4 regions of the Glutamicibacter sp. M10 genome follow, and region 4 is predicted to be linked to each of the others. Evidence: riboswitches for the same ligand, from Rfam matches in the RefSeq annotation. Region 4 holds a riboswitch; each other region holds the start of a gene.

Evidence for each region. Region 4 has a riboswitch for S-adenosylmethionine ahead of N6V40_RS01185 (ABC transporter ATP-binding protein). Riboswitches for the same ligand answer to the same signal wherever they lie in the genome.
Region 1: another riboswitch for S-adenosylmethionine. It lies ahead of N6V40_RS05630 (OsmC family protein); the one in region 4 lies ahead of N6V40_RS01185 (ABC transporter ATP-binding protein).
Region 2: another riboswitch for S-adenosylmethionine. It lies ahead of N6V40_RS02995 (flavin reductase family protein); the one in region 4 lies ahead of N6V40_RS01185 (ABC transporter ATP-binding protein).
Region 3: another riboswitch for S-adenosylmethionine. It lies ahead of N6V40_RS16810 (hypothetical protein); the one in region 4 lies ahead of N6V40_RS01185 (ABC transporter ATP-binding protein).

What each region holds. Positions count from the first base shown of each region.
Region 1 is NZ_CP104918.1:1,152,290-1,156,784, reverse strand. It holds gene N6V40_RS05635 (DEAD/DEAH box helicase) at 1-2,216, opposite strand, end outside; SAM riboswitch class IV at 2,331-2,451, shown strand; gene N6V40_RS05630 (OsmC family protein) at 2,485-3,039, shown strand; gene N6V40_RS05625 (L-idonate 5-dehydrogenase) at 3,114-4,169, opposite strand; gene N6V40_RS05620 (SDR family oxidoreductase) at 4,159-4,495, opposite strand, start outside.
Region 2 is NZ_CP104918.1:601,009-605,503, forward strand. It holds gene N6V40_RS02970 (hypothetical protein) at 1-166, opposite strand, end outside; gene N6V40_RS02975 (hypothetical protein) at 210-374, shown strand; gene N6V40_RS02980 (dihydrofolate reductase family protein) at 453-1,037, opposite strand; gene N6V40_RS02985 (PaaI family thioesterase) at 1,083-1,499, opposite strand; gene N6V40_RS02990 (long-chain-fatty-acid--CoA ligase) at 1,517-3,124, opposite strand; SAM riboswitch class IV at 3,467-3,584, shown strand; gene N6V40_RS02995 (flavin reductase family protein) at 3,681-4,181, shown strand.
Region 3 is NZ_CP104918.1:3,476,687-3,481,181, forward strand. It holds gene N6V40_RS16800 (helix-turn-helix domain-containing protein) at 54-617, opposite strand; gene N6V40_RS16805 (DinB family protein) at 791-1,363, shown strand; SAM riboswitch class IV at 1,449-1,562, shown strand; gene N6V40_RS16810 (hypothetical protein) at 1,576-1,842, shown strand; partial or broken gene N6V40_RS16815 (VIT1/CCC1 transporter family protein) at 1,874-2,976, shown strand; gene N6V40_RS16820 (LOG family protein) at 2,996-4,174, opposite strand; gene N6V40_RS16825 (SWIM zinc finger family protein) at 4,365-4,495, shown strand, end outside.
Region 4 is NZ_CP104918.1:235,180-239,674, forward strand. It holds gene N6V40_RS01180 (acyl-CoA dehydrogenase family protein) at 1-922, opposite strand, end outside; SAM riboswitch class I at 938-1,029, opposite strand; SAM riboswitch class I at 1,297-1,399, shown strand; gene N6V40_RS01185 (ABC transporter ATP-binding protein) at 1,405-2,214, shown strand; gene N6V40_RS01190 (aliphatic sulfonate ABC transporter substrate-binding protein) at 2,296-3,318, shown strand; gene N6V40_RS01195 (ABC transporter permease) at 3,325-4,137, shown strand; gene acs (acetate--CoA ligase) at 4,200-4,495, shown strand, end outside.

The DNA.
Region 1 (4,495 bases), 920 kb from region 4:
GAGAATCCGGCAGCTTCAAACTCTTCATAGGACAGTCGGAAGATCGTGTAGCTAGTGACAATCAGCTGCGCGTCACCCAACTGATCCTTGATGCTCTGCCCGGCCTTTTTTGACGTGGAGCTAATCCCCCGCGTACGAAGGTTCGGCGCGAAACGCTGCGCTTCATTGATCCAGTTACCCACCACCGAGGTCGGGGCAAGAACCAAGAACTTTTGATCAGGGTTTTCCGTGCGAGCTTGTTCCAGACAGGCCAGCAACTGGACGGTTTTACCCAAGCCCATGTCATCTGCGAGCACTCCACCCAGTGAGTGGGTACGCAAGAAATTCAGCCAGGCCAGTCCCTGCTCCTGGTACGGGCGCAAATTCGCTTTGAAACTTTCTGGCAGAGCTACGGGCGCAAGTTCCTCGCCACTGGTCAGCTCGTTCATGGTTTCTAGCCAGGCGTTGTGCTGAGCTTCAATGATGCCCAAGTCCAGCAATTCTTGCCACCAGTCGATGCTCAGCTTGTGGATGCGAATCGTATCGCCTTCAACTGTGCCCAGTTCCCCAGCTTCATTAACCAGTTGACGTAGCTGAGCAAAGTCAGCACCGGCGATGGGAATGACAGTCAGATCATCTAAGACAAGGTAGTCCTCATGCCGAGTCAGCGCTGCGAGTAGTTGAGGGAAAGGTACCTTGACCTCATCAATCGTGACTTCAATCGAAAGGTCGAACCAGTCTCCGGTGCTTTCTCCAGCTTCAACGGCAACGGTGGCTGGCGCGTCATTAATTTGGTACTTTGGCAGACGGTTTTGCGCTTCGATTAATACGTCCGGGTGCTCTTCGAGCAGCGGAAGGGTATAAACCAAGAAGTCGATGGACTGAGACATGCTCAGGTCTTGATCTTCAAAAATGCCCGAAGAGTTCGCTGGTCCCAAGGCAGCGTCGTCGCCAAGCTTGTCCTTGATCGAGGCTAGGATTTCCTTCTCGATGCCACGTTGCCGTGGCGCCTTGGACGGGTACTTCCACGAATAGCGCAGGGCGACAACTTCTGGGCTGCTAGATACAGCCAGCCGCAGGACGGGACGAGCAGGGGCAGGAATTTTATAGCTAACGTCAACGCTTTTCAGCGGGGCCAAGTGGCGCATGCGTTCAAGATGTTTTTCCTCAAAACGCGGAACATCTACTGCTGGAACGAACTGAACTCCAGAAGCAATAAAAGAGGCAAGTTCCGCTGAAACAGGCTCAGCAAATTCTGCCAGTCCCCAGTCTTTGGCCTTGGTCAACGGCTTAGCCGAGTACACCAAAAAAGTCGGTGGATTTCCGACAGGGAGTACATGTGAATCTTGTGGATCAGGCGCGGAAATGAACCCTTCCATGGTCAAGCCATCTTCACCCCGGCGCAGATCTACAAAAGCATTGGCCGGCTCAGGGCTGAAGGTCACAGCGGGCTTGGCGTTGCTACTTCCGTTGATGATCTGCACTCCGGCTGCTTGCAGCGCGGTGAAGGCTTCGAGCAAATCTTTGCCCGGTAGATCCATTAACGAGATCCAGTCTTTAACATCCCAGACATAGCCGTATTTTTGCTTTTCAGCCTGCTCTCGTAGCTGGTCTAGTTCGCTCATGGCACGGCGCTGTTCTTTGGAGAACCGCTTGTCAAAGGCCACAGACTTCCAGCTTACTCCGGTCTGAATCCATGGGCTCTTGGTACCTTGTCGCGCCGGGCGAGCCTGAAGGGTCAGGGCATCATCGCTACCGTAGCGTGGTTCGCTAACGATTTTTAGAATGAGGCCCAGCGGCTCTTGGGCGACGTCCGGTTCATCATCGATGACGGGCAATAGGCGGTTAAGACTACGTTCCCACTGCGGCACCGCTTGACGTTGCCAGTCATGCGGCCGCCCCGCACCGTCGGTAACGTACAGAGGCTCATCATCTTCGTTAATGGTTTCAATCAATAACGCGGCGACTTCTTCGCAGCGAGTACTGGTGGGGTGTTTGCTGCAACCACCTTCAAATGAAATCCCTTGCGCTTCAAATCGGAAGGTTGCGTTCACCTGCGCGCCGAGCACCTGTCCGCGCACTTGAGTAAGACCGGCTTCAACGTGGCGTTCAACGTGCGAGACCTTTCCCGACTGATAGTAGAACGCACCAATCTCCAACGTGTCCTGGTCCAGTACCAAGTCCAAGTTTTTGATAGTCAGCTGGTATTCCATATCCGCCAATCGTTGTGTACGCAATAGAGCCGGTTGCTACCCTCCATCCTATCGACGGTTACCGACAGCTTCGTAATGACGAAAAGTTAAGCGAATGCTTTACTCGCAGCGGTACTCAAGGATAAAAATGAATCACTGAATCACGAGTTCCACTCACTACGGCCCTGGCTGAGTGGACGGCAACCCTCTAGCCATTGTGCCGGGTGCCCCAGGTGAAGATTCGACGCATCCTGAGAGTCAAGAAGCGTAAACGATGGCGCACCCTTGCGTCAGAAAAGGGAGAACACCTCTTATGCCTACCGCAACCAAGAAACTTTCCGTGGCCGAAGATCGCTCTGCGCGCTTACAAGAAGCTGGCACTGGATGGGGTGAACGCATTTCGGCAGCCCCACAGAGCGCACAACTCACCTTTAGTGTTCGCGGCGAAGGATTCGACTCTGTAGCCAGTAACATCAGGGCCGGCAAGCACAGCTTTACCGTTGATGAACCAGCTGCACTGGGAGGCAGCGACATCGCGGCCAGCCCGGTGGAATATGCCTTGGCAGCGTTGGTTTCCTGCCAAGTAGTTGTTTACCGTCTGTACGCGGAAAACTTGGGCATCCAAGTAGATGATGTGCAGATCACCGCTGATGGCCAGCTTGATGTTCGTGGCCTGTTTGGCATTGATGAAACAATTCGTCCGGGCTTCTCCTCCGTGGACTTGCAGGTGCACATTGCGGGTCCTGAATCCGCAGAGCGTTATGAAGAACTACGCCAGGCTGTGGATGCTCACTGCCCAGTATTGGACTTGTTCGTCAACCCGGTGCCGGTGACTACCTCGGTGCACGTTGTTGAAGCTAATAATTAGTCTCAGCTGAACCAAAAAACGCACTGCGGTGACCCGAATTTCAGGGCCACCGCAGTGCGTTTTACAGTAATGGATTATTCGCTAAGGAAATCCAGTAGGACCTTGCCCGAGGTGGAAGCATCCTTGGCCGTTTCAAAGGCTTCAAGACTTTGGCCCACTGGGAACTCGTGGGTGACAGCATCCGAGATCCGTAACGACCCGTCGGCCAAGGCAGCAAGAACGTGGTCAATTTCGTCGTTAAAACGGAATGAACCGACGAGTTCTAGTTCACGGGTGATGACAAGCGAGATCAGTGCTGGCTGCTCACCGGTTGGTAGCAGGCCAACCATGACTACTCGTCCACCGCGCGTAGCACCGCGTACTGCCGAGGCCAGACCACGGTAGTTGCCACTAGCCTCGATCACCACGTCGGCATTAACCTTGCCGATGGACTCTTGATCATCCGCCCGCAGGGTTGAGGTCGCACCGAGCTTTGTTGCGATCTGAAGTGGCTTGTCATGCATGTCCACCGCAATGATTTCTGCGGCTCCGGCGCGCTTGAGCACGGCGACTGCCAAAGCTCCAATGGGGCCGGCACCGATGACCAGTGCGCGCTTTCCAGCAACATCTCCCGCACGTGAAACTGCATGCCAGGCCACTGCTGCTGGTTCCGCCAACGCGGCATCACGTAGTGAAAGGGACTCGGGTAGAGCGCGCAACATCCGAGCAGGTAGGTTGACCTCGCGGGCGAACGCACCTTCGGTGTGTGGATAGCGGGCTGCAGATCCTAAATAGGTGCAGCCTGGAGACAGGTTGGGACGTTCGGTTGGATAAGGTTCTCCAGTTTCGCCGGGAGTTGCCGGATGCACGGCGACTTTGGTGCCGGCGGCTGGCCCAGTGCCATCGGCGGCCGTCTGCAGGACGGTGCCAACAATCTCGTGGCCTAAGACCATAGGTGCTTTAAGAATGGATTCACCGGCAGCACCATGGCTCCAGTAATGCAGGTCTGATCCGCAGATACCGCCGTAGGCGATGGAAATGCGTGCTTCATCTGCAGCCGGTGCGGCTAGTTCGATCTGCTCAACGCGTAGATCCCCTGCCGCGTGGGCAACAACGGCTTCGGTGCTAGTAGCTAGGGTGTTAGACGACAACGCTCATGCCTCCGTCGATAAAGATAGTCTGTCCGTTGACGTAGTTGGAACCATCCGAGGCCAGCCATACGGCCGGGCCCGCCAAGTCCTCAACGGTTCCCCAACGGGCTGCTGGTGTGCGGCCCAAGATCCAAGAGTTGAACTTCTCATCATCAACGAGGTTCTGGGTCATTTCGGTGTGGATGTAGCCAGGTGCGATGCCATTAATTTGCAGTCCGGAACCAGCCCATTCGGCGGTCATGGCGCGGGTGAGGTTTCGCAGGCCACCCTTGGCCGCGGTGTACGCGGAAATGGTGGGGCGCGCCAGGTCGGTTTGTACCGAGCAG
Region 2 (4,495 bases), 370 kb from region 4:
TGTCGCAGTAAAAGGTCGCCGCCAGTTCTTTAACCCCATCACCGGTCAGGTCACCTGCCACCACTAACTTTTCAGAAACGAGCGATGGTGGGGTGGCGTTGGGATATTCGGAGTGCTCTTCCTTGAGGACACCGCCGACCAATTTCCCGGCCGGAAACTCGCACATTGACGGGATGCTGGCATCCAGAACCATATTTGGTGTGAGGTCCTTGAGCGCTGTGGGAGACGGGGATGAACGGGGTGAAGAGGCAGAGGCTGAGGCGGACGAAGAAGTCGTCAGGGATGATGTGGAACTCTGGGCCGTTGATTCAGAAGCCGAGCAGCCCGTCAGCGACAAGGCTGCAATGACCGCGATAACTGTTGGGAATCTTTGATGCACTCTCAATGTCAGTCTCACCTTCAAATATTCAAACATGCAAAATGAATGGTTATTACCTAGAGCTCTGAAAAGCTCAGAGAGTTACGTGTTGAGTTGGCCGATAGGTCAATTCTTGGATACTGCCATCTAAAAGTCGCGAATCAATGAGTTCTAGATCGTAGTCTTCGCCGACATCCAGCACAGGGGAGTCTCCGTGAGCTCCGGTGAGTACCGGGAAAATGGTTATTTGAATAAAGTCCACCAGACCGGCGGCGAGCAGGGACCGGTTCATCGCCAAGCTACCGTGAGATCGCAGGGGCAACGCTGAGGTGGCCTTTAATTGCCTGACCACCTCCACGGCATCGGCCCGCTCCAAGGTGGCCTGTGGCCACTTCAGTGGGTCGCTAAGCGTTGTGGAGATGACCGTGGCGGGTTGCTCATGCATGGCAACGCCCCAAGGATCTTCAACTTCAGGATTCTGTTCAATCTCCTGCCAAAACTGGGAGAACAAACGAAAAGTATTCGCCCCAAAAACCATGTGGCACTCCTGGCCGTAGAGCTCAAGGCGTCGAGCAAGTAGCTCCGGTCCTTGTTTGCCCCAGTATCCTCCCCAGTCGCCACCGGCACTGCCGAAACCATCAAGACTACTGAACACATCAAAGGTATAGGTGGCACTCATAATGAGCCTCCCGAGGCTGATCCGCTAGATGCCATCAGATTACGCTCAAGATTTGGGCAAATCTACGTTCTGGGTGCGCAATTGTCCGCGCGAAAGTACTTTGCCCGTAGCCGTATCGGTAATAACAACGTCCCAGAGCTGCTGAGTTTTGCTTTGGAAAAGGGCCTTGGCCTCGACCTGCACATGTGCTCCGGTGGAGGGGCGGAGGAAGTCGGTGGCGTTATGAACACCAACGGCAAACTGCTGGCGCTCGGCCACCGCGTAACTGGCTCCCACACTGCCAGCGCTTTCAACCATGGTGGCGTAAATGCCTCCGTGGACCACTCCCCAAGGTGTGTGGTGGTCTTCGTTCAGCTCCGCGTGCCCACGGACAAGTGTGGCTGAGACTTCATCAAAGATAAGACCGACACTATCGGTGAACCGGCTGGTCTTATCGGGGATTGGTTGGTTGGTGGAACTCATAGCTGACTCCAAAACATTTAGTTCTTATTAAGCTGTTCAAGCGCTTGGGCTCGTAGTACGTTCTTTTGCACTTTACCCGTTGAAGTACGCGGCAAATCCTGCGGGAAAACGATGGTGCGCGGAACTTTGTAGCCAGCAAGTTTCTGCTTGGCGAAATCGATCAGATCTTGCGCGCTCAAGGTGGAGTCGCTGGCTCGGATCACGTAGGCCACGGGACGTTCGCCCCACTTCTCATCGGCGATGCCAACAACGGCCAGATCCAGTACCTCGGGGTGGGAAGCCAAAGCTTGTTCCACTTCGATGGTTGAGATGTTTTCGCCACCGGAAATGATGATGTCTTTGGCCCTGTCGCGCACCTGAATGTAGCCGTCGGGATGCATGACGCCTAAGTCGCCGGTGTGGAACCATCCGCCGGCAAAGGCCTGTGCGGTTGCTTCTTCGTCTCGGTAATAGCCGATCATGACATTGTTACCGCGCAAGACGATTTCGCCCATAGTCTGGGCATCGGCAGGAACGTCGAACATGTTCTCATCAACAATGCGTGCCGACTCCGCGGTGATCATTCCGACGCCTTGGCGGGCTAGCTTGGCCACGCGTTCGGCCGGCTCTAGCTGATCCCATTCTTCTTGGTATTCGCAGACTGTGTAGGGGCCATACACTTCGGTCAGCCCATAGACGTGAACGACTTCGATGCCCAGTTTCTGCAACTTGGAAATGATGGCCGGGGACGGTGGAGCTCCAGCGGTGGTGATGCGCAGCGGAGCCTGAAGTTGGTGCGCCCGAGTCGAGTCGGCGATGATCGAGCAAACAGTCGGGGCACCGCACAGGTGAGTAGTTCCGAGGTTCTCGATGGCATCCCACACTGCATCTTCACGCACTCCACGCAGGCATAGATGGGTGCCACCAACTGCGGTCACTGCCCAGGGTGTACACCAGCCGTTACAGTGAAACATCGGTAGCGTCCAGAGGTATCGGGTCGCTGAGCTAAGGCCCTGATGGTGCGCTTCACCCAGAGAGTTTAGGTAGCTGCCGCGGTGCGAGTAGAGCACACCCTTGGGCTTTCCCGTGGTCCCCGAGGTGTAGTTCAAGGCGATGGCAGAGCGCTCGTCCGCGATCGCATAGGGCAGTTTCTCGTCGCTGGCGGTAGACAGCAATTGCTCCAAGGTTCCATCAACTTCCACGTTCGGGCGTGGGGAGGTGAACTGGTCGTCGGTGATCTCAATCAGTGCCTGCAGGCCGGGGTTTTCGCGTCGCAGGGTTTTGGTGTTCTCCAGTAATTCGGTATCGGCCAGGAGGAGCTTCGCTCCCGAATGGTCGATGATGTACTGCAGCTCGTGGGCGGAGAGTCGCGTGTTCAGAGCGATGAGCACACCCCCAGCTAGCGGCACGGCGTAGTGAGCCATCAACATCTCAGGAGTATTTGGTGCCAAGACCGCTACTCGGTCACCGGGTTCGATGCGCTCGGCTAGTACTTGAGCAAAACGGTGCACCCGAGTTTCGAATTCTTTGTAGGTATAACTACGAGTCCCATGAATGATGGCGGTCTTGCTGGGGTAGGCCTCGGCCGAGCGTTCAAGGAAACGCAACGGGGTTAGTTCTGAATGGTTGGCCTGAATTTCTACCATGGAGGCATCCTTCACTCATCATCTCTGGCAACGGCGGCAGGCAATGAATGGTGTGACGCATAACACTGCATCTTTTATCGTGGCATGAACCTGAACGCCAGAGAAAGAAACCCGGTTTCATTACGGTGAGCGGCCCCAGAAAAGCGTTGAAGCGGCCTTGGTGACCGAGCTGGGCAGGATGTCATCGATAAGCGGATTGCGTCATGGATCACACATCTTCTGAATAATTGACTGCCAGACACCTCGATATAGGCCTATGCGTCGAATGAATCATTGAATATTGCGATTTACGAAGTGATTTGTTTGACGATACTTCGTCATGACCCATATCGTTTTAAACAGAATCAAGAGCATCAGCTATAAGCCCTGGCTTGCTGATCGGCAACCCTCTCTACGGTAGTGGGGTGCTCCAGGTGAGGATTCGGTTTCGCGCTAAATGGTGTTGAAACAAGTACCGCGCACTGCGTGAATGATCAGTGAGAAGTGGATTCGGGGACGCCGAACCGTTTGCTCGGGTCTCTTCAGCGCCGTGGGCAAGACCAGAAGGAATCGAGCCATGTCATTGAATCGTGAACTTGACCCGCTGACGCTCCGCAAGGTTTTCGCTCAGCACCCCTCAGGCATCGCAGCTCTTTGCGCCGAGATTGACGGTGTAAAAACCGGAATTATCGCTTCGTCGTTCACCGTTGGTGTTTCGTTGGAACCTGCGCTGGTGATGTTTGCAGTACAGAAAACTTCTAACACCTGGCCCAAATTACGCGAAGCTGGCCACATTGGCGTCTCAGTGCTTAGCGACCGCAATGGGGGAGTATGCGCGCAGCTCGCCTCAAAGACCGGCGACCGCTTCCGTGGTGTAGACACTGCCGTCACTGACCAGGGTGCGCTGTTTATCGAAGAATCCACATTGTGGTTGGAGACTTCCATCTACAACGAAGTTGAAGCTGGTGATCACTGGGTCGTCTTCTTGGAAGTGCACGGGCACCACGCCTCCGAACATTCGCCACAGATCTTCCATGATTCACGATTTCATTCAATCCCAGTTCCTGAACTCGTCTAATACTTCAGCTAGCTAGTTGCTCAAACGCTCCGGACGGAACACGCGGTGTTCCACCCGGAGCGTTTTTGCGTGACGGCAGCATTTTGATGATGTGGTGAGTTATCCACGGGGACAAAAGATGCCTTGGGGCAAAGAAATGTGGACGACGTCGTTTTTGAGGGTCAAGTGAACCGCTTAACCTACGGTGACTAAGGGTTTTAGGAGAATCTCACTATCCACAGGGTTATCCACACGCTTGTGGGTGATGTGTGTAGAACTCTGTGCATATCGCTAATAACCCCGAATTCCGGGTGTTTTTGGCTGTTGATAACTCT
Region 3 (4,495 bases), 290 kb from region 4:
ACACCTTTTTAGAATACGCGCTTGAACGCATCGGCACGAGTAAGGCTCCCCGGTTAGAGGATCAAGGTCCACGTCACCAAGGCCACTTCATCGGCTTCATTTTCCCAGCTATGCGGCTCGCGCCCTGGGAAGGTCATAGTGTCTCCGGCTTGGAGTTCAACGCGTTGATCCGGCAACACTAAAGTGAACCTCCCCGAGATCACATGCAAAACTTCCAGTTCACAGTCCACCGAATACAGTTCGGCTTCACCAACACCCTTGGGCGCGATTTCAGCGCGAATCATCTGAACCCGCCTTTCGCTACGCGGTGTCACCAATTGCTCAGTGATTCCTTCTCCGCCTAGGGACACCCGTGGCGCTTCGGCCAATCGCACCAACATCGTTTCAGGCACTTCAAATAGCGTTCCCACTTCAATGCCGAGCACTTCGCATAGTTTCAGCAGCGTTGAAACCGAAGGGCTGGTCAGATCTCGCTCAACACGCGAGAGAAAGCCCTTGGTCAATCCGGACAGTTCAGCAACCTGGTCGATGGTCATCCGCTGCCTTTGGCGCACCCCGCGTAGCCGTGAACCAATATTGATTGCAGCACCGGTTGATTCCACGGGCAGGGTCTTCATATTTTTGCTCCATCGCCTCTGTTGTTCCGACGCACTAGGCGTCTTCCTGCCATTTGCCTAAGTCAGCAGGCAGGTTTACCAATAGTAAACAGACCCTAGCTGGGGTGCGTCAAATATGTCGCACACCACAACAACTGCTGTTCGCTGAGCAGCCGGCTGATTACACTCGGCATATGATGAGCAGCAAAGAGCTTTTGCGTGAATACCTCAACGACGCCCGCAACGCGGTGATCTATAAAGCTCAGGGACTGAGCGATCACTTGGCCCGCAAGCCACTGACGCCCACCGGCACGCATGTTCTTGGCGTAGTACATCACTTGGCCATCACCGAATACGGATACTTCGGCCAGTGCCTGGGCCGAGAAATCAACAACCCCTATGTGCAAGAACTCACGGACTCCGACGATCCGCAAGCCGACTTTTTACCGCCAGCACACTTCACCGCCGGCGACATCATTGATTTTTATCAACAGGCGGTCGCATTCTGCGAACAGAGCATCGCGTCCCTGCCATTGGATGCACCGGCCGAAGTGCCATGGTGGATTCGCCGCCGGCACACCACCTTGGAACAGCTCATGATTCATATGATCGCTGAAACCTCCCGGCACGCCGGGCACCTTGATATCGTGCGCGAACAGCTTGATGGCTTCACCGGTCTTCGCCCCGAAGCTCCCAACCTTCCCCGTATTCCACAACCCAGTGGGAACAGCAGTACACGAAGATCAACCAGCTGTCCCAGACGCTAGACGCTGGGTCCAGCGCGGATGAAGGAAATATTTCAGGCTAGGACTTCACTGGCTTACTTGCACGGGAGTAGCATCGCAAGTGTTGCTTCACGAGACACGGCGTAAAGCTCCGACTTGACGTGCACCAACCCCAGATTCATGGGTGGTTCGGATGACGAAGCGGTCCGTTCACAATTTTGTGGCCGGGCAAGAACTCAGTGAGAGCGCATCCCATGGCATATTCCGTCCTGCCCATCATCGACCGCCAAACCGGACAAGTTCAGTTCAAGGTCCAGGGCCAATGGCACATTCGATACGTGTGCGATCCAGCTCGCTTAGAATTGCTCATCGCCCGATCCGCGCGCCGCCCGATCTTTGAACCGGCGACCTCGCAGCTAGTACTTTCCATTGCTAGCTCCGGTCAGCCCGAGGGGCAGAGCATCGCTTTTAGTCTTGCCAAATTCCCAAGTCTGAGACCGCTGTCTAAACTGGGTAGCTGATCCGTTATCTGCCAAGAGAGCTGTATTCGTGATGCCGAACCAGTCAGCAACCGAACCTACCCGCGCCCAAATCCAACGTTGGCGCAAGTATCTGGCCGACGAGGTCGCTGAAGGTGCCATCTATCGGACCCTAGCCCAAAAGAAAACTGGGCAAGAGAAGCAAATCCTTCTAGGTCTGGCCGCGGCCGAAGCACGCCATGAGGAACACTGGCGACAAAAACTAGGTGTCCACGCCAAGACGGTCCGCCCCTCCTTGAGGCGCACCATCTTGCGTTTTTTGGCGCTTAGCTTCGGTTCGGTGTTCGTTTTGGCTATGGCACAGCGCTCTGAGAGCAGCTCCCCTACCGCGATGATCAGGACGCGACCGCGCAAATGGCCGCCGACGAAGAGGTCCACGAAGAGGTAGTGCGTGCTTTGGCCACCGCCGGTCGCGCTCAGCTTTCGGGCAACTTCCGCGCCGCCGTATTTGGCGCCAATGACGGTCTAGTCTCCAACTTGGCGCTCATCATGGGTATTGGCGCCACCGGCGTTTCTTCCACTTTTGTCTTGTTCTCCGGCATTGCCGGGCTGCTGGCCGGAGCATTATCGATGGCCGCTGGCGAATTTGTTTCCGTGCGTTCTCAACGAGAGTTACTCACCGCATCCCGGCCTACCCAGGTCACGCTCACCGCGGCCCCCGATCTGAATCTGGATGCCAACGAGTTGGTACTGATTTACAAGGCTCGCGGAATGAACGATGAAGATGCTGAGCATCGCGCTGCCGAACGCATGGGCCTCTTCACCTGTGATTGCAACCCAGCCTTCTCGCTGAACCCGGAAGAGCGTTCCGAAGAGCTGGAGAATGAACATGAGGAGCTCGGCTCGGCCACCGGCGCCGCCGGCACCTCGTTCCTGCTCTTCGCTTCCGGTGCGGTCATCCCGATCCTGCCGTATATCTTCGGCATGAGCGGCCTGCCTGCCGTGATCCTCTCGGTGGCCCTAGTCGGAATTGCTTTGATGCTCACCGGCGCTATCGTAGGTCTACTCTCCGGAGCGTCCCCGATGAAGCGTGGGCTGCGCCAACTAGCCATCGGCTGGGGAGCTGCGGCAGTGACCTACTGCTTGGGACTCATCTTCGACGTACAGCTGGGCTAGAGCCAAGGAATTATTTGTCTCACCAGCGGGTACGCCGGCGTAGCGTGCTCATAGAACCAATAAATTCCATCGCTTCTTCGGCAGTATCTACCAGCGCAATTTTCTCTTCCATGACCCGGTCTGCGGCCAACGCCTTGAGCAAAGGCCAAGCTGGCATAGTTTCAGTCCAGTACTCGCGCCCTAGCAAGACCATGGGCACCACACGCGCGCCGGTGGCGTAGTAGTTTTCGCAGGCGTCTTGGAAGATTTCCTGCACCGTACCTGCAGCACCCGGCAGAACAATTAGTCCCCCGTTAGCCTGCTCCAACAAAATCGCTTCGCGAATAGAGTTGGTGAAAAATTTTGCGATCTTTGTTGCAAACAAATTCGGTGGCTCATGGCCATAGAACCACGTCGGCACACCTAATGACTGGTGGGTGCTCGGGAATCGATCACGAACGGCGAGCGCAGTGCGAGCCCACTGTGTGCGCTGGTGAATCGCATCTGGAGCCGTGGCGAGCATCTGCAACGCAGCGTCGACATCTTGTGGATCATAATCAGCCAACCAAGCACCGAGGTTGGCCGCGTCCATCGCCCCCGGTCCCCCACCGGTAGCAACGGCACATCCTGCCCGAGTAATCAGTTGGCCCAGTTCCACGGTCTGCGCGTAGTGCTCAGATCCGCGGGTCATCGCGTGCCCACCCATCACACCAATCAGCGGTGAGTCTTTAAAGGCCCCATCGTAAACTTCGGATACCAGAGCTTGAGAGATCTGGTAATCATGGAAGGTGGTCGCCATGGCACTGTCGTTATCGGTGACTTCAGGTGTGCTGTGTTGCTGAGAGTAGGCGTAGATCAGTGCGTCCGGAACTTGCTCATAGGGCTTGGCATCAATGCCTGCGTATAGTTCGGCGGCCGTATATAGGTCCCGCTCACTGGTCTGAAAAGGTAGTTGCGTGCCTGAAGACATGCACAGTCCGCCGGTGGCCTGAACCAGTTCACGTCCCGCGGGTGAATACTGGCAATCAATAAATATCGCCTCGGACAGGTCCAGCGAACGCAGTATGGAATCGCGCTCACGCAGATCTAGTCGATGCACCCGCCACCCGTATCCTCGGGCATGGGGATTAGCCAAAGCTTCAGCAGCTAATCGGTCAAATTCGATCAGTGAAATGATGTTCACCGCGCGCGCCGGAAGAAAAGGCCAGATATGGGACATGCGACAACGCTACGTCATACATAGGGATTATTCACACAGGGGCGCTTCAACTTTCACCACGGGCCGGAACGTGAAACGATGAGAGGATGAGTAACTCTGTTCCACCAACCATAGACGCCCGCCACTTGTTGGCCTTCTTGGGCGATGTTCCTTTCTTTACGGAAAGAACTTAGCCGCTGAAGAAAATTCCGTGGTTGACGTGGAATTCGACGAGACGACTGGACAGATCGAGGGCACCGTACGAGCCGCCGATGGAGAGTTCTCGCCGATGATCCAAGTGCAGCAGGTCGATGATGAATGGAAGATCGAACTGTGCGAATG
Region 4 (4,495 bases):
CGCCGGTGCCGGTGGTGAAGATGCGGGTACGGTTCTGGACCGACTGGCGCAGATCGTTCAGCGCGGCGCGGGCAATACCTGCTTGCACTGCGGTGAGGACCAGCTGGTAGATCGCAGCTTCGGAGTCGTTAGTTGCCTGTGGGATAAAACAGTCCACGGGCACCTGATGGAACTCGGTGGTGCCGGTACCGGTCAGCCCCTGACCAAACCCATCCCAATCGTCAAGGATTTTTACGCCACTGCGTTGGGTGGAAACGACGGCAATCTGCCGGCCAGCCTTTTCTGGATGGGCCACTGCCACTGCGGTCCAGTCGGCAAAGATGGTGCCGGTGCAGTAATACTTTTCACCGTCAACTAGCCAGCGGCCCTCAGACTCGGTGACCTTGGTGTTCAGCGTACCTAGTGCGTTGCCGCCACGTTCGGTGTACGCATTGCCGACAATCTGACCGGCAGCAATACGGGTAACCCACTTGTTGCGCAGCTCTTGATCTTCAAGAATCAGAATGCTCTCCACAAAGGCGATGTGTGCTCGCCAGAGCTGGCCAACATGGGAATCAGCCTCGGAAAGTTCAATCAGCAGGCGGAACACGTCAACCAGACGTGCGCCGTAGCCGCCCTCAGAAACTGGAATGCGCAGCGCACCAAAGCGGTCGCGGTTCAGCAGGCCCACCTGTTCAAAGGGAAGCACGCGGTTGCGATCGCGGTCCCTTGCGGTAGACGCGATCTGCGCGAATACCGGACGGAAAATTTCAGCCAAACGGTCATACTGTTCATCCGCGCCCGGACCGGGTGTGACTTTGAGTAGTTGCCGGGTAGGCAGTTGCTCTTCGAAGTCATCTAGTCCCATGGCGCTAGCCTGCGAAGGATCGCTGAGCTGGTTGAAGTCCAAACCGGAAGAGTTCGGCGACTCGCCAAATGACATTGAAGTCCTCAATTCTTTCCATCGGTCCTGGCGGTAGCACCGTCCCGCGATTCGGGTGGTTGCTGCGGCGTCGTCGAGCCAGATCTCTCAGCCGCTCTGGATGGGTTGTCATTCATTTGTAGCCGTAACAAAGCAATCATTCCAAGCCACGAAGTCACATTTCATTGTTCAGACCAGGTGGCTTGACAGTTGCGTTGCACAGTCAATGACGCGTCATATCGAAGATGACTTGGCAAGAATCCCCAACTATCGATTAAACAGCCTTCTAATGAAATAAATAACGAAATAACCCGCGCATGTGACGTAGTTATCGAAGATTTTTCATGTTACGCAAGATTTGCTTTCAAATCGTTCGAAAGCCTGTAATGGACACGTAACCATCCCGAGCGGCCGAGAGATCTGGCTCAGTGACGCCGCAGCAACCACCTATGGATGACACACTCCATAGGCCGGTGCTACCGCCAGGACCGATGGAGATGATCATGGCTCTTAGCCTTGCACTGCCTCAAGCGCACACCTCGACCGCTTTAGACGTGGAATTCAGCAATGTTTCGCGCACCTTCACCACCAAAAGTGAAAGCCGCGCGGTCCTCAGCGATATCAACTTGCAGATCCCCGCGGGCCAAGTTGTTGCGATCCTTGGTGCTAGCGGCTGCGGCAAGTCCACACTGCTTCGCGCGGTCTCCGGGTTGGACCAACCATCCACCGGATCCATCCGTACCGGAAAACGCAACGTAGATGGCATCAACGAACTATGTGCGGTCGCATTTCAGGAACCACGACTACTACCGTGGCGATCGGTCCGAGAAAATATCGCTTTGGGCCTCGCGCCAGGTACCAGCAAGGCCGACGGTGCTGAACTGATTGATGAATTAATCGAGCTGACCGGGCTCAGCCACGCGACAGATCTTCGCCCGCGCGAAATTTCAGGTGGTATGGCTCAGCGCGTCTCGCTGGCTCGTGCCTTGGCACGGCGCCCTGGAGTGCTGCTACTTGATGAACCCTTCGGCGCACTGGACGCTTTGACGCGGCTGAAAATGCAAGATCTATTGCTCTCCATCCATGCTTCCTTCCCCACCACAATTCTTATGGTCACCCACGACGTGGACGAGGCGTTGACCTTGGCTGACCGAGTCATCGTCCTGGGACGTGAGGGTCAAGATACCGCGGCCACCGTCATTAAAGAACTCTCAATGAGCGCTTCTCATCCTCGCAAACACAACGAAGATCAGTTCATCGCTCACCGCGCAGGATTGCTTCGACTTCTTGGTGTGGACCCGACTAACCATTGACGTTTAACACCGATTCCCCCTGATCTACTCCATCAGCGACATAGCTGTCGCTTACCCGCACGCACAATTTAGAGGATTATTATGCTTTCGCACCGCTTCACTCGACGTACCGCACTTGCCACCGCAGCACTGTTGATCGGGGCTACTGCCCTGACCGGTTGCGCCGGAGAAAACGCTACGGCCTCAGGATCAGATAAGACCCTGTCCATTGACTTCGCCACCTACAACCCGCTGAGCCTGGTCATCAAAGAAAAAGGTTGGCTCGACGACGCCGCTAAGGATCAAGGCGTCAAGGTGGAATGGGTTCAGTCCGCTGGCTCTAACAAGGCCAATGAAGCATTACGTGCTGACGCAGTGAATGTTGGCTCCACCGCAGGATCCGCCGCTTTGTTAGCCCGGTCCAACGGTTCACCGATCAAGACTATCGACCTGTATTCGCAGCCAGAATGGGCCGCTCTGGTGGTTGCTAAGGACTCCAAGATCAAATCGGTGAAAGACCTCAAGGGCAAAACTGTGGCCGCCACCAAAGGCACCGATCCTTACTTCTTCCTGCTTCAAGCACTAGAGCAGGCAGGTCTGAGCGAAAAGGACATCACCGTACAGAATCTGCAACACGCGGACGGTCGTACCGCGTTGGTCAACGGTTCGGTTGACGCTTGGAGCGGACTAGATCCCATCATGGCCGCAGCCGAACAAGACGGTGCGAAGCTGCTGTATCGCAACCTAGATTTCAACACCTACGGTGCACTTAATGCTCGCGAAGACTTCATCAAGCAGAGCCCCGAACTAGCCCAGCTGGTCGTTGACTCCTACGAGAAAGCACGCGAATGGTCGGGCAAGCATCCAGAAGAGACCGCCAAGATCTTGGCTGATGTTGCCGGTCTAGATCCTAAGGTTGCCACCACTGTCATCGAAGAACGTTCCAACTTGGACGTATCGGCCGTTCCCGGAACCGAGTACACCAAAGTCTTGAAGACTATCGCGCCCACCTTGGTCGCCAGCGGCGATGTCTCCAAGCAGGAATCCGTAGACGAGGCCCTAGCAACTTTGGTTGATGACCAATTTGCTACCAAAGCTGACCCAACCAAAATTTCCGGAGAGTAGTCAGCAATGAGCACCACCGTCTCCACGAGAAATCCGAAGAAGGCTAAATCCGGAGTCTCTGCCACCATCTTGCGCGCTCCACACTGGTTGTTATCCCTGATCTTGCCGGTTATTGTTCTGGTGATCTGGCAGGTCGTGACGTCCACTGGAATCGTCGCTCCTTGGACTTTGCCCACCCCCACTTCTGTAGTCACTTCAGCAGTTGAGCTATTGCGTGACGGAGATCTTGGCAAACACATTGGCATTTCCACGCAACGTGTATTGCTTGGATTCTTCTTTGGTTCCTTGCTCGGTCTACTGCTTGGCGCACTGGTCGGCCTGTCCAAATTGGCTGATGCTCTGTTGGGTTTGAGCATTAGTGCGTTGCGTGCGGTGCCATCCTTAGCATGGGTCCCGCTGCTGGTGCTGTGGATGAAAATGGGTGAAGACTCCAAAGTCACCCTAGTGATCATTGGTGCATTCTTCCCCGTCTTCACCACCGTGGCCTTGGCTCTTCGTCATGTGGATGCCCAGCTGGTAGAAGCCGCCCGATCTTTCGGGCTGAACGGAATCAAGTTGCTGCGTACGGTGCAGCTTCCTGCGGTGGTGCCTTCGATTTTCTCCGGGCTGCGCCTAGCCCTAGCGCAGTCTTGGCTCTTCCTTGTTGCCGCTGAATTACTCGGCGCTTCGATGGGTCTGGGCTTCCTGCTGACTGATTCGCAGAACAACGGCCGACTGGACCGACTGATCATGACCATCATCTTGTTGGCCATCTTCGGAAAAATTACCGACGCCCTGCTCTCGATAGCAGAACGCTGGGCCATTAAACGTTGGACCTAAGAGTTCCCGCTGTCCCAATTCAACTTCGCCAACCAAAAAACACATCAAGGAAATTTTCTGTCATGACCATCGAATCGGCATCCACCTCAACGCTGGCCTCAGAGGAAGCACGCCAAGCATTCTGGGACGAAGCGGCAAACCTCCTCGATTGGGATACCAACTGGCACACCACTAGCCAAATCGTCCCAGCCGACGCAGCTGCCAAGCGTGGTCCAGAAATCTCGTGGTACTTAGGTGGCCAACTCAACGCTGCGGTCAACTGCGCTGACCGCCACGTCGCTGCTGGCCGCGGAGACAAAGTCGCGCTGTACTTTGAAGGCGAACCCGGTGACCGACAGACCGTCACCTACAAAAACCT